2 regions of the Enterobacter sp. 3U4 genome follow, and region 2 is predicted to be linked to the other one. Evidence: predicted binding sites of a transcription regulator. Region 2 holds the regulator's gene; the other holds the start of a gene.

Region 1 (6,457 bases), 1.4 Mb from region 2:
ACACCGCCATTTGCGCGATGTACCAACCCCGGCTGCAGCGAAAGTTCGCCGTTAAACTGGCGCAGGCAACCAAAGAGTTGTTCCGCCTCGACCCAGTTAGCGGTAATCACTTCGCCCTTAGCGGCAAAACGGCCATCGGCCTGCGCCGCCGGCTCGAAAGTGACATCATGTCCCGCAATACGATACTGGCCGCCAAAAACGGCGTTCGCTTCCGGCTTCAGCTGGCGCACGGCATCTCCGAGCAGCGTCAGGTATTCCGCTTCTTCCGGGGCCTTGAGCAGCATAAAGGGCGCTGTTGCCCATGGGCTTAACACCTGCTCCAGCGCATAATGCAAACGAGGCTGCGTATCGCTAAGGATGAATTCGTGTTCTTTTGCGAGTTCGGGCTGTGCAAACAGTTCCTGGTAACTTTCGGTATCCGGAACAAGGTCACGCCATGCAAGTTTCGTAATGGTCAAAGTTGATGTTTTTTAGTCAGATGTAAAAGCGTGGAGTATACCGTAAGCGGGGGGCTGTACCCAAGCAGGATTGGGGATTTCGACAGGGTGATTGGCTGCATTCAATCACAGGATATGATTTCTTTTCAGCAGATTGCTAAAAAACTGATATTCTGAACAGAGTTACGTGGTAACACTGAGATCGCAATGAAATATCAACAACTGGAAAATCTCGAAAGCGGCTGGAAATGGAAGTACCTGGTCAAAAAGCACCGTGAAGGGGAGCTGATCACCTGCTACATCGAAGCCAGCGCTGCGCAAGAAGCCGTGGATATTTTGCTGACCCTCGAAAATGAACCGGTACAGGTTAACGGCTGGATTGAGAAACACATCAATCCTGCGTTATTAAACCGGATGAAGCAAACTATCCGCGCGCGACGCAAACGGCATTTTAACGCTGAGCATCAGCACACTCGCAAAAAATCAATCGACCTGGAGTTCGTTGTCTGGCAACGCCTTGCTGGGCTGGCACAACGACGGGGCAAAACGCTGTCAGAAACCATCGTGCAGTTGATTGAGGATGCCGAACATAAAGAGAAGTACGCCAATCAGATGTCGACGCTGAAGAATGACCTTCAGGCTCTGTTGGGTAAAAAATAGATTTTAGTTTTCTGCAGACAATAAAAAACCCCGCATGGCGGGGTTTTTTTATAAGACGATAACTTATGCCGCTGGCTGAGTTACAACGTCTTTGATGCCTTTAACTTCGATCTCTACGCGACGATCTGGAGCCAGGCAGTCGATCAGTGCAGCGCGAGCTTTCACGTTGTCACAGGTGTTGCCAGTAACTGGGTTAGATTCGCCCATACCACGTGGGGAGATCTTGTTAGCTGGGATACCTTTGGAGATCAGGTAATCAACAACAGACTGAGCACGTTTCTCAGACAGTTTCTGGTTGTAAGCGTCAGAACCGATACGGTCGGTGAAGCCCAGAACCACTACAGAACCGTCTTTAGGATCCAGGTTGCTCAGCTGGGTGTACAGCTGATCCAGTGCCTGCTGGCCTTCTGGTTTCAGAGTCGCTTTGTTGAAGTTGAACAGAACGTCAGACTTCAGAGTGAAGTGCTTGGTCTGTACTTCTGGAGCTGGAGCCGGCGCTGGAGCAACAACTGGTGCTGCTTCTTCCTGCTGGCCGAAACGGTAGGAAACACCTACGCTCAGCATGCCGTTGTCTGGACGAACACCTACGGTGTTGCCGTCGCCGATGTTGTTAACCCACTGGTATTCCAGACGGGTAGCGATATCACGGGTCATAGCCCACTCAACGCCACCAGCGAATACTGGGGAAACACCGGTATCGTGGTTGTCACCAGCGATGTTGTTGCTGGAGTCTGCGCGCCATACCATGCCGCCCAGACGGGTGTACACGTCCAGATCGTCAGTGATTGGGTAGCCCAGTTTAGCGGTCAGCTGAACGCCCTGTGCTTTGAAAGCGCCGTTGATGGTGTCGCCTTTGTATGGCATACGACCTAACCAGTCGTAACCCATTTCAAAACCAACATACGGGTTAACCTGATAGCCACCGAACGCACCTGCACCAAGCTGGCTCTCGTGAGTTGGGCCATCATTGTTCAGGCTGCTGTTGTACCAGCCGGTGTCGTGGAACTGAGACCAGCCCAGTTTACCACCTGCATACCAGGTATTATCTTTCGGAGCGGCCTGCGCTACGGTAGCGAAGCCAGCCAGTGCCACTGCAATCGCGATAGCTGTCTTTTTCATTTTTTGCGCCTCGTTATCATCCAAAATTCGCCATGAAAGTCTCAGAAGAGAATCACGGTTAAATCCTTCACCGGGGGGCGTGGTCAAATATAAATCTACCGATATCTTCGGCTTAGGCCGAGCACCCCTGGCGATGTAAAGTCTACAACGTAGCTGAAAACTTACAAGTGTGAAGTCCGTCAGGCATATGAAAAAAAAAGTTCCGTATACCGATTATTTAACATTTTTCGAACGAATTTTGTGCAATAAAATTAAGGAGAACCGCACCAGACAAGCCTTGCCGCAATTTTCAGTCAGGGAACTTTAGTGTCATCTTGTAGTCAAAAAAAATTCCAGGAAAAATCTTAATTTCACTCAATGATACAAATTCGAGTGAATTTTTAGCCCAGAAAGTTGTCCTCTGCGGTAAGAATCCGATCGAACAGGACGCATAATGAACCCGATCGCATTCCCTTCTTCAGCTGCTTCAGTCAGACGGAAATGTTCCTCTTCCGTCAATTCTTCCGGTAACCATCCAATCACCACGCTGTAATTTCCAGTGCGTAACGCACGGATCATCGACTCAACGGTATCGCAAGGCGAGAGCTGGTTAATTTGCATAACCTTGGTGAGCGGAAGGCCTGCGGACTGAACCCACTCGCGGCTCAGCTTTTGCTGAGGCGTGAGCCAAAGCTGCCAGCGCGATTGCTGACCGAGCTGTTGTAATAACGGCAATAACAGAAGTTGCGTCAACAGGGGCTGGTCTTCACGATAAACCACTTCACTGATAAGCCCTGTGGAAACACGCTCGACGGAATTCTGCGGGACATTGCCTGCTGCAGAAGAGAGAGAGATTGCGCGATTTGCATAGCCTGAAGTGTGCATATTCATTCCAGCCCTGTAGTTACTGTATGAATATACAGTAACCCCTGTGTGCCCAAAGATCAACCTCATTTTCGGAAAGCGACTCGCAAAATTCATTCAATCTTGATGCCCCTCGAAAATTCATCTTGCTCAACGGCGATAAGTTGCCTATTTTCCTGCTAACGGATCCGCTAGTAAGAAATTTTGTTGTTACGTTATGATTTTTAAGGGAAATATCATGAAAAAGATATCTTATGAACGGATTTATAAATCCCAGGAATACCTCTCCCCGTTGGGCGAGATCCATCATCGTGCGCTGTTTGGAGGCTACACCCTCGCGGTGGATGATGCGGTTTTTGCCATGGTTTCTGATGGCGAACTTTATCTTCGGGCCTGTGAGGAGAGTGCAAAATACTGTGTAAAAAATGCCTCCTCTTTTTTGACGTTGATGAAGCGAGGCCGCCCGGTGCTGCTCAACTATTATCGTGTGGATGACGGATTATGGCAGGACAGGGAGCGATTGCTTCAGCTCTCCTCGTTTGCGCTCAGTGCGGCAAGAAAAGAGCGCAATCAGCGCCATCAGCGAAACCGCCTTAAGGATCTGCCAAACCTGACCTTTCAGCTTGAGGTTTTGCTCTTTGAAGCAGGCATAACCAACGAGGAAACGCTGCGGGCGCTGGGTGCCAGAGCGAGCTGGCTAAAGATGCGGGCAAAGAACAAAGCGCTCAGTATTAAAGTTCTCTTCGCGCTGGAAGGGGCTATCGAAGGGCTGCATGAGGCGGCACTCCCGGCAGGCATTCGCCGGGAGCTGACGGAGTGGTTTAATGCGCTGCCTGAGCCACAGGAGAATCACTCCTCCAGGTAGCGATTTGCTGTTGCAGCCGGCAAATTTCAGGCAGCAGAGCGATAAGCAGGCCTATCTGCTGAAGAACAAGCGGCGCTTTGCTGTCATTTCCTGGGTCTAGATGCGCAATGCGCTGAGCCAGTTCATCCAGCGTCTGCTGAACGCGCGGCTCATCGGCTGGTCGGTGATGAAGCGCGTCATCAACATAGCAGACGGCGTCATCGAGCAGGTTGAGAATACCCGGGTTAGTGAGTTTCTCACGGTGGGCCCCCAGCGTCGAAATATAGCTGGTGAACGTATGGTTCAGGCAGAGCAGGCGGAACGCAGTCTCTCGAATCTCCGCCGTGGCGCGAGGCTCCGTTGACATGTTAGAGACAACGGAGGCCAGTTCTGCGTCGCTGTTATGCGCATCGCGACGAGCTATCCGGTAAGCCAGGCGGTTATCGCGCCCCTGGTGATACTGCTCCAGGATAGCGTCAAGGTATCGACAGTTGGCGTTCATCGCCCGGTCTACCACGCGCGGCAAATTGCGGAAACGCCAGTCCGGCCAGATAAAGCTGACGGCGGCCCAGGCAATCGCGCAGCCAATCAGGGTATCGATCACGCGGGGCAGGGCGACTTCAAACCCTTCACCCAGCAGGTTAAAGCAGAGCAGCACCAGCAGCGTGATGAACATGGTTGCATGGGCGTACTGCACGTTGCGAAACGCGAAGAACAACACGCCGGTGATCACGATCAGGATCAATTGACCTTCAACGGAGGGCACGAAATAGAGCACCGGAAGGCCGATCGCGACGCCAACCAGCGTGCCGATAATACGCAGCGCAAGACGGTGTCGGGTGGCGTTATAGTTTGGCTGGCAAACGAACAGGCTGGTCAGCAGGATCCAGTAGCCGTGGTGCAGCCCGGTTATCTGGATAAAGGCATAACCCACGCACAGCACCAGCGACATTCTCACCGCATGGCGAAAGAGAGCCGACTCCGGCGTAAAGTTGCGGCTCAGCCGTAGCCACATATCGCTAACGCTGTGCACGCTGTCATCAGCAAGCTGGTTTTCAACCTCACTGCCCGGCTGCGCCATCGCCTGTTCGGACTCAATTGTCGCCAGCTGCGCGTCAATCGCGCGCAGGTTGTTCAGCAGAAAGCCCAGCGCCTTGATGTGCTCCGGTGACGTTCCGCTGGCCTGAACGCGATCGAGCGCCGCATCAAGGTGGCTGAATACGCGTTCAAAGCGGGGGTCATGCTGATAGGGCGTGCGTAGCAGAATAGAGCGAGAGAGCTGCTGGCACACCTGGGACTGCATGGACAGCAGGCGCTGGAAGCGGAACATCACGTCGCTGTAGCGGAACTTCTCGCGCAGGGCGGCATACTGAACGTGCGAGGAGCTGGCGCGTTCATGAATATCCTGGGCGGCAAAATAGTAGTGTAAGGTCCTTCGCGTTCCGCGCTGACCGCGATCCCCACGCAGACGGGTAAGCAGAGAGGCTTTTGTCTGATTAAGGGTGGCGACAAGCTGGCCGTTTGCCAGCGCCAGATCGTAGAGCGGAGCCTGGCTTTCTTCTTCGATATCCGGGTCGAACAGGCGGGATTTCAGTTCCAGATAGTGGGCTAACTGCTCAAAGCTGCGGGCAAGGTTATCCTGCAGCGGGCGAACAGGGAAGATCAAATGACCGGTTAGCGTCAGCAGGTTATACCAGATGGCGCCCAGCAACAGCAGAACCGGCTGCTGATACCACTGGTCGTACAGGGAAACGCCCAGCATGGTGTAGATGGCGATCAGCAATGCACCAAAAGCGATGGTGGCATAGCGCTGCCCAAGGCCGCCCAGCAAAATAAAGCCGCTGGTTGAGAGGGTAAGACCCAGGGCAAACAGCCAGGGCCAGGGGAAAAGCAGCTCAACGGACGCTGAGGCAATAAAAAAGCAGACGAGCGTAATAACCAGGTTACGTAAACGCCCGGCCAGACGATCGTCCAGGTCCGCCAGCGCCCCGGCCACTACGCCCAGCGTGAGTGGGATGGTGAGCTTGACATCATTCAGCCACCAGGGCAGGGCAACCGTGCCGCAAAGCGCGATAAATATCCTGACGTTGTATAGCCAGGTGCTGTTCCAGGTATAACGGCGAAGCAGTGGGCTTAGCATAAACGCGGCCGGTCCTTAGTTACTGAAAACGACGACGAGCGTTTGCTTCACGCGCCGCCTGGGCCACTTCGACCGGAACAACCCTGCGCCCGACGGGCCAAAGGGCAATAGCGGCGATCTTAAAGTTCGCGATCCCCACCGGAATACCAATAATCGTGATGCACTGCGCAATCCCCGCAAAAATATGCATGATGCACAGCCACCAGCCGAAGAAAATCAGCCACAGAATGTTCAGCAGGGTTCCGCCGGTATTCATCAGGGCGCTTTTGCTCTCCGGATTCAGCTCGTCAACGTGGATGGCTTCATTCCCGTAGGGGATTAAGGAGAGTTTTGTGATTTCCCAGCAGGAACGGGTCAGGGGAAGCGTGAAAATCAGGACGATGCTCACCAGCGTGGCAAAAAGCCAGGAAAGGG
Region 2 (6,457 bases):
GGTGCTAAATGGATAAGTCCACAAAAGAGCTGTTAGCGCAGGCCGAAAAGCTGTGTGCGCAACGCAATGTGCGCCTGACTCCGCAGCGCCTTGAAGTCTTACGTTTGATGAGCCTGCAGCAGGGTGCTATCAGCGCCTACGATCTGCTCGACCTGCTCCGCGAAAGCGAGCCGCAGGCGAAACCACCGACCGTCTATCGCGCACTGGATTTCCTGCTGGAACAAGGATTCGTGCATAAAGTTGAGTCCACAAACAGCTATGTGTTGTGCCATCTGTTCGATCAGCCCACCCACACGTCGGCGATGTTTATCTGTGACCGTTGCGGCGTGGTGAAAGAAGAGGCAGCGGAAGGCGTGGAAGATATTATGCATACGCTGGCGGCGAAAATGGGTTTTGCCCTGCGTCATAACGTGATTGAGGCGCACGGGCTCTGTTCCGCGTGCGTGGAAGTGGAAGCCTGCCGTCATCAGGACGCCTGTCAGCACGACCACTCTATTCTGGTGAAGAAAAAGCCGCGTTAACGGCAAAAGAAAAGGCGGCCTTGAGCCGCCCTGTGGGTTATTCAGCGTTACCAGCGGTAGTCGTTACGGGTTTCCCAGTCTTTGACTTCGTTTTCCGCCTGATCTTTCGCGTAGCCGTAACGTTCCTGAATTTTACCGACAAGCTGATCGCGTTTACCTTCAATGACGGTCATATCGTCATCGGTCAGCTTACCCCACTTTTCTTTCGCTTTACCTTTGAACTGCTTCCAGTTGCCGCCGATTTCATCTTTATTCATCATCGTGTCCTCTTAGTTAAGCGTCGGGTCGTAACGTCCGTTACGTTCTTTTCTGCTGGACGTGATAATTATTGTAGTTAAGGATTCGGCAGTTGATTTCATATTCGGAATCTTTAACCGTCACGATATATCGTGACGTGAAGAGAACCAGGTATCGTTTTGCCAGTGGCGGTGCCAGATAAAAGCCAGCGATATCCCTCGCAGCGAGAGGAAAACGGCCAGGGCCAGCCACAAGCCGTGATTACCCAGCCAGGGAAGCGTTAGCAGCGTCAGGCCAAACCCTGCCGCTGCGACCGCCATGCTGTTGCGCATTTCAGCCCCGCGCGTCGCACCAATAAACATGCCGTCCAGCAGATAACACCAGACGCCGACCACCGGTAAGACGACTTGCCAGATGAGATAGTGGCTCGCCAGCTCGCGCAGCGCAGGAAGAGACGTAAGCAATGCAACGATCTGCTCACCAAAGCAGGCGTAAACCAGGCCGAACGCCAGCGCCACCAGCCCAGACTGACGGCAGGCTGCCCGCCAGACGTCCCGAAGCTGCCCGCTTTCGCGCGCGCCGTACGCCTGTCCGGAATGCGCTTCAACCGCATAGGCAAAACCGTCCAGCGCGTAGGCGGTAAAGGTCAGAAGCGTCATCAATACTGCATTGACCGCAACGATTTCTGGCCCCAGCCGAGCCCCGAAAACCGTCAGCGCGCCGAAGCAGAGCTGAAGCAGCAGCGAGCGCAGCATGATGTCACGATTGAGGGCCAGCAGCTTACGGATATTGCCGCGCCATGCGGTTTTGAGCTGCGCAAGGGAGATCCCGCGCATCGCCAGCACGCGCCAGACCATCCACAGACCAATGATAAAGGTTCCGTATTCGGCAATTGCCGTCGCCAGCGCCGCGCCCTGCACGTTCATATGCAGGCCCATTACCAGCCAGACATCCAGCACAATGTTGAGAAGGTTGCCTACCACCAGCAAAATCACTGGTGCACGGGCGTACTGCACGCCCAGTAGCCACCCGAGCAGAACCAGGTTAGCCAGCGAGGCGGGTGCGCTGAGCCAGCGGATTTCAAGGAAACGTCGCGCCTGCTCTAATACCGCCTCGCTGCCGCCAACAACATGGAGCGCAAGGTCGATCAGGGGAGTACGTAATAAAACGATTAACGCCCCCGCGCCAAGCGCGAGGATCAGCGGCTGCACCAGCGCGCGCGCCAGACGCAGCGGATCTTTTGCACCATAAGCCTGTGCCGTGAGCCCGGTGGTGCTCATGCGCAAAAAGAGCAGCAGCATAAACAGGAAGCTGGTTGCCGTCGCGCCAATCGCCACGCCGCCAAGATAAACAGGCGAATCAAGATGACCAATAACGGCAGTATCGACCAGACCCAGCAAGGGAACCGTAATATTGGAGAAGATCATCGGCAGAGCAAGACGCCACAATGCCTTATCGGATGCCGTCAGCAGTGACATGAAAAAATACCGGGAGTGGGGAATGAATCAGGCTACAGCGGTGCCATAGCCTGTCGGGAAGAGGTTACAGCCATTCACCGTTGCGGATCACCCCAACCGCCAGTCCTTCGATAGAGAAGTTCTGTTCGCGGAGATCGACCACAATGGGTGAAAACTCGCTGTTTTCAGGCAGCAACTGTACGCTGTTACCCTGTTTTTTCAGACGCTTAACCGTCACTTCGTCATCAATGCGCGCCACAACCACCTGGCCGTTTCGCACATCCTGCGTTTTGTGCACCGCAAGCAGATCGCCGTCAAGAATGCCGATGTCTTTCATCGACATACCGCTAACGCGCAGCAGGAAATCAGCGCTCGGTTTGAACATGCCAGGATCGACCTGGTAATGGCCTTCAATGTGCTGCTGAGCCAGTAAAGGCTCACCAGCAGCAACACGGCCTATCAGCGGAATGCCCGTCTCTTCTTCCACCAGCAGGCGGATGCCGCGTGACGCACCTGAAACAATCTCAATCACGCCTTTACGCGCCAGCGCTTTCAGGTGTTCTTCAGCAGCATTCGGAGAACGGAAGCCCAGACGCTGCGCGATTTCCGCACGCGTGGGTGGCATACCCGTCTGGCCGATATGATCCCGGATGAGATCAAACACCTCTTGTTGCCTGGTCGTTAACGCTTTCATTCCGCCCCCTGGGTGTATATACAGTTATGCTGTGAGTATATACAGTCAAAGGCGATTTTGGAACCAAAAACTGCACAAAAAACCAGGGACTTAATTATTCCTCGAGGCTCATCGGAAATGTGACCAAAGCAGCGTGACCCAGGTGATAACGGCAGTGATAATCGCCAGCAACACGGCAGCAGAGCCCATGTCTTTTGCGCGGCCAGAAAGCTCGTGGAAATCGGAACCAATGCGATCAACAACGGCTTCAATAGCGCTATTAAGAATTTCCACTATCATCACCAGAAGCACGGAACCGATAAGAAGTACGCGGGTAATAGCATCAACATCAAGGAAACAGGCGACGATCACCGCGATGATAGCGGCGACGCCCTCCTGGCGAAAGGCGGCTTCGTTGATCCACGCGGCACGGAAACCTTTCCATGAATAACCGGCGGCTTTGATGATACGCGTTAACCCAGTGGTATTATTGGCCATTAAAAGAACCTTTTATGAAAAAAAGCGTCAGTAACAGGAACTGTAGCGCGTTTCGCTACAGCCTGAAGTATGACGGGTAACAACAGAAATTTTGCGCGCTTTCTGTTATCCTTGCGCCGCAATTGCATTATTAACCAGAGGCTTTACATCGTTTATGTCCGGCTGGCCACGAATTTACTACAAATTACTTAATTTACCATTAAGCATCCTGGTAAAAAGCAAGTCTATCCCAGCAGAACCCGCGCTGGAATTGGGGCTCGATACGTCACGTCCCATTATGTACGTTTTGCCTTATAACTCGAAGGCTGACTTACTGACGCTTCGCGCCCAGTGTCTGGCGCATGATTTACCTGACCCGCTTGAACCGCTGGAAGTTGACGGTACATTGCTGCCGCGCTACGTGTTCATTCACGGTGGACCTCGCGTGTTTACCTATTACACGCCAAAAGAAGAGTCCATCAAGCTGTTCCACGACTATCTCGACCTGCACCGCAGCAATCCCGATCTGGATGTGCAGATGGTGCCGGTATCGGTGATGTTTGGTCGTCGTCCGGGCCGTGAAAAAGGTGAAGAGAATCCGCCGCTGCGCATGCTTAACGGCATCCAGAAGTTCTTCGCGGTCTCCTGGCTGGGACGCGACAGCTTCGTGCGTTTCTCCCCTTCCGTTTCGCTGCGTCGAATGGCGGACGAGCACGGCACGGACAAGATCATCGCGCAAAAACTGGCGCGCGTGGCGCGTATGCACTTCGCCCGTCAGCGCCTGGCTGCCGTAGGGCCGCGTCTCCCGGCGCGTCAGGATCTGTTCAACAAGCTGTTGGCATCCAAAGCGATTGCCCGCGCCGTTGAAGACGAAGCGCGCAGCAAGAAAATTTCGCATGAGAAAGCCCAGCAGAACGCCATTGCGCTGATGGAAGAGATTGCAGCGAACTTCTCCTACGAGATGATTCGCCTGTCCGATCGCATTCTCGGTTTTACCTGGAACCGCCTGTATCAGGGCATCAACGTTCATAACGCCGAGCGTGTACGCCAACTGGCGCATGATGGCCATGAGATTGTCTATGTTCCCTGCCACCGCAGCCACATGGACTACCTGCTCCTTTCCTACGTGCTCTATCACCAGGGGCTGGTACCGCCGCACATTGCTGCCGGTATCAACCTGAATTTCTGGCCAGCAGGTCCGATTTTCCGCCGCCTGGGCGCCTTCTTTATTCGTCGTACCTTCAAGGGCAACAAGCTCTACTCCACCGTGTTCCGCGAGTATCTGGGCGAGCTGTTTAGCCGCGGCTATTCCGTCGAGTACTTCGTTGAGGGCGGTCGTTCCCGTACCGGACGTCTGCTCGATCCGAAGACCGGCACGCTGTCGATGACCATCCAGGCGATGCTGCGCGGAGGAACCCGTCCCATCACGCTTGTGCCAATCTACATTGGCTATGAGCACGTGATGGAAGTGGGCACGTATGCCAAAGAGCTGCGCGGTGCGACCAAAGAGAAAGAGAGCCTGCCGCAGATGCTGCGCGGCCTGAGCAAGCTACGCAATCTCGGTCAGGGCTACGTGAACTTCGGCGAACCAATGCCGTTAATGACGTACCTGAACCATCACGTTCCCGAGTGGCGCGAATCCATCGATCCTATCGAGGCGATTCGCCCGGCCTGGCTGACGCCAACGGTCAACGGCATCGCGTCCGAGCTGATGGTGCGCATTAACAACGCCGGTGCGGCTAACGCCATGAACCTGTGCTGTACGGCTCTTCTGGCTTCGCGTCAGCGCTCGCTGACCCGTGAACAGCTCACGGAGCAGCTGGATTGCTATCTGGACATGATGCGCAACGTGCCGTATTCCGTTGATTCAACCGTGCCTTCTGCTACCGCCAGTGAGCTTATCGATCACGCGCTGCAGATGAACAAGTTTGAAGTCGAAAAGGACACGATCGGCGACATCATCATTCTGCCGCGCGAGCAGGCAGTTCTGATGACCTACTACCGCAACAACATCACCCATATGCTGATGCTGCCGTCGCTCATGGCGGCTATCATCACCCAGCATCGCCGTATCTCGCGTCAGGAACTATTGCGTCACGTTGAGACGCTCTATCCGATGCTGAAAGCGGAGCTGTTCCTGCGCTGGAGCAAAGATGAGCTGGCGGGCGAACTGGACAAACTGACGGAAGAGCTGCGTCGTCAGGGGTTGATCACCGTCTCAAACGACGAATTGCACATCAATCCGTCGCGTTCCCGTACCCTGCAACTGCTGGCGGCCGGTGCGCGCGAAACGCTGCAGCGCTACGCCATTACGTTCTGGCTGCTGAGTGCGAACCCGTCTATCAACCGCGGTACGCTTGAGAAAGAGAGCCGGACGCTGGCACAGCGCCTGTCCGTTCTGCACGGCATTAACGCCCCTGAATTCTTCGACAAAGCGGTCTTCAGTTCTCTGGTCCTGACGCTGCGTGACGAAGGTTTCATCAGCGATACGGGCGATGCCGAGCCGGAAGAGACGCTGAAGGTTTACCAGATGCTGGCTGAACTGATTACGTCGGATGTACGTTTGACGATTGAGAGCGCGACGCAGGGCGAGTGATGTGAAAAAGCCGGGTGGTGGTTTCACCTGACCCGGCCTGGTGTTCTGCATAATAAAAAGGCCCGGTAAGCGCTTACGCTACCGGGCCTTATTTTTAGCCTTGTTAAATCACCGCGTTTAGCTGAGCAGCGTAAAGGCAATCATCCCGACAATCGCACCCGTCGTGCCGAGGATGGTCTCCATCAGCGTCCAGGTTTTCAGGGTTTGCGCTTCGGTGGCGCCGGTAAATTTACCGAACAGCCAGAAGCCTGCGTCGTTAACGTGAGAGACCACAATCGAACCGCCCGCGATACAGATAGACAGCGCCGCCATCTGCGCACCGGAGTAGTTCAGCTGTTCAATCACCGGCATCACCAGACCCACGGCGGTTAAACACGCCACGGTTGCGGAACCCTGGATGATACGCACCGCCGCAGCCAGCACGAAGCAGGTGACCGCAATCGGCAGGCCCATCCCGGTCAGCGCTTCGCCGAGAGCCGGGCCCACGCCGGAATCC

Evidence for each region. Region 2 encodes LexA, which represses DNA repair genes until DNA is damaged. Its sites were predicted from a motif close to TNCTGTATGTACATACAGNA; they were not measured.
Region 1: sulA (SOS-induced cell division inhibitor SulA) is a predicted target of LexA. The motif match lies at 3,101-3,120, and genes of this name have one in related genera.

Annotation. Positions count from the first base shown of each region.
Region 1 is NZ_CP136665.1:2,329,230-2,335,686, reverse strand. Features, by position in the region: gene RVY89_RS11255 (AAA family ATPase) at 1-458, opposite strand, end outside; gene matP (macrodomain Ter protein MatP) at 645-1,097, shown strand; gene ompA (porin OmpA) at 1,161-2,216, opposite strand; gene sulA (SOS-induced cell division inhibitor SulA) at 2,571-3,080, opposite strand; gene RVY89_RS11235 (TfoX/Sxy family DNA transformation protein) at 3,298-3,924, shown strand; gene yccS (YccS family putative transporter) at 3,881-6,043, opposite strand; gene RVY89_RS11225 (YccF domain-containing protein) at 6,063-6,457, opposite strand, start outside.
Region 2 is NZ_CP136665.1:3,724,089-3,730,545, forward strand. Features, by position in the region: gene zur (zinc uptake transcriptional repressor Zur) at 9-521, shown strand; gene RVY89_RS17775 (CsbD family protein) at 569-778, opposite strand; gene dinF (MATE family efflux transporter DinF) at 899-2,236, opposite strand; gene lexA (transcriptional repressor LexA) at 2,301-2,909, opposite strand; gene RVY89_RS17790 (diacylglycerol kinase) at 3,018-3,386, opposite strand; gene plsB (glycerol-3-phosphate 1-O-acyltransferase PlsB) at 3,541-5,961, shown strand; gene gntU (gluconate transporter) at 6,079-6,457, opposite strand, start outside.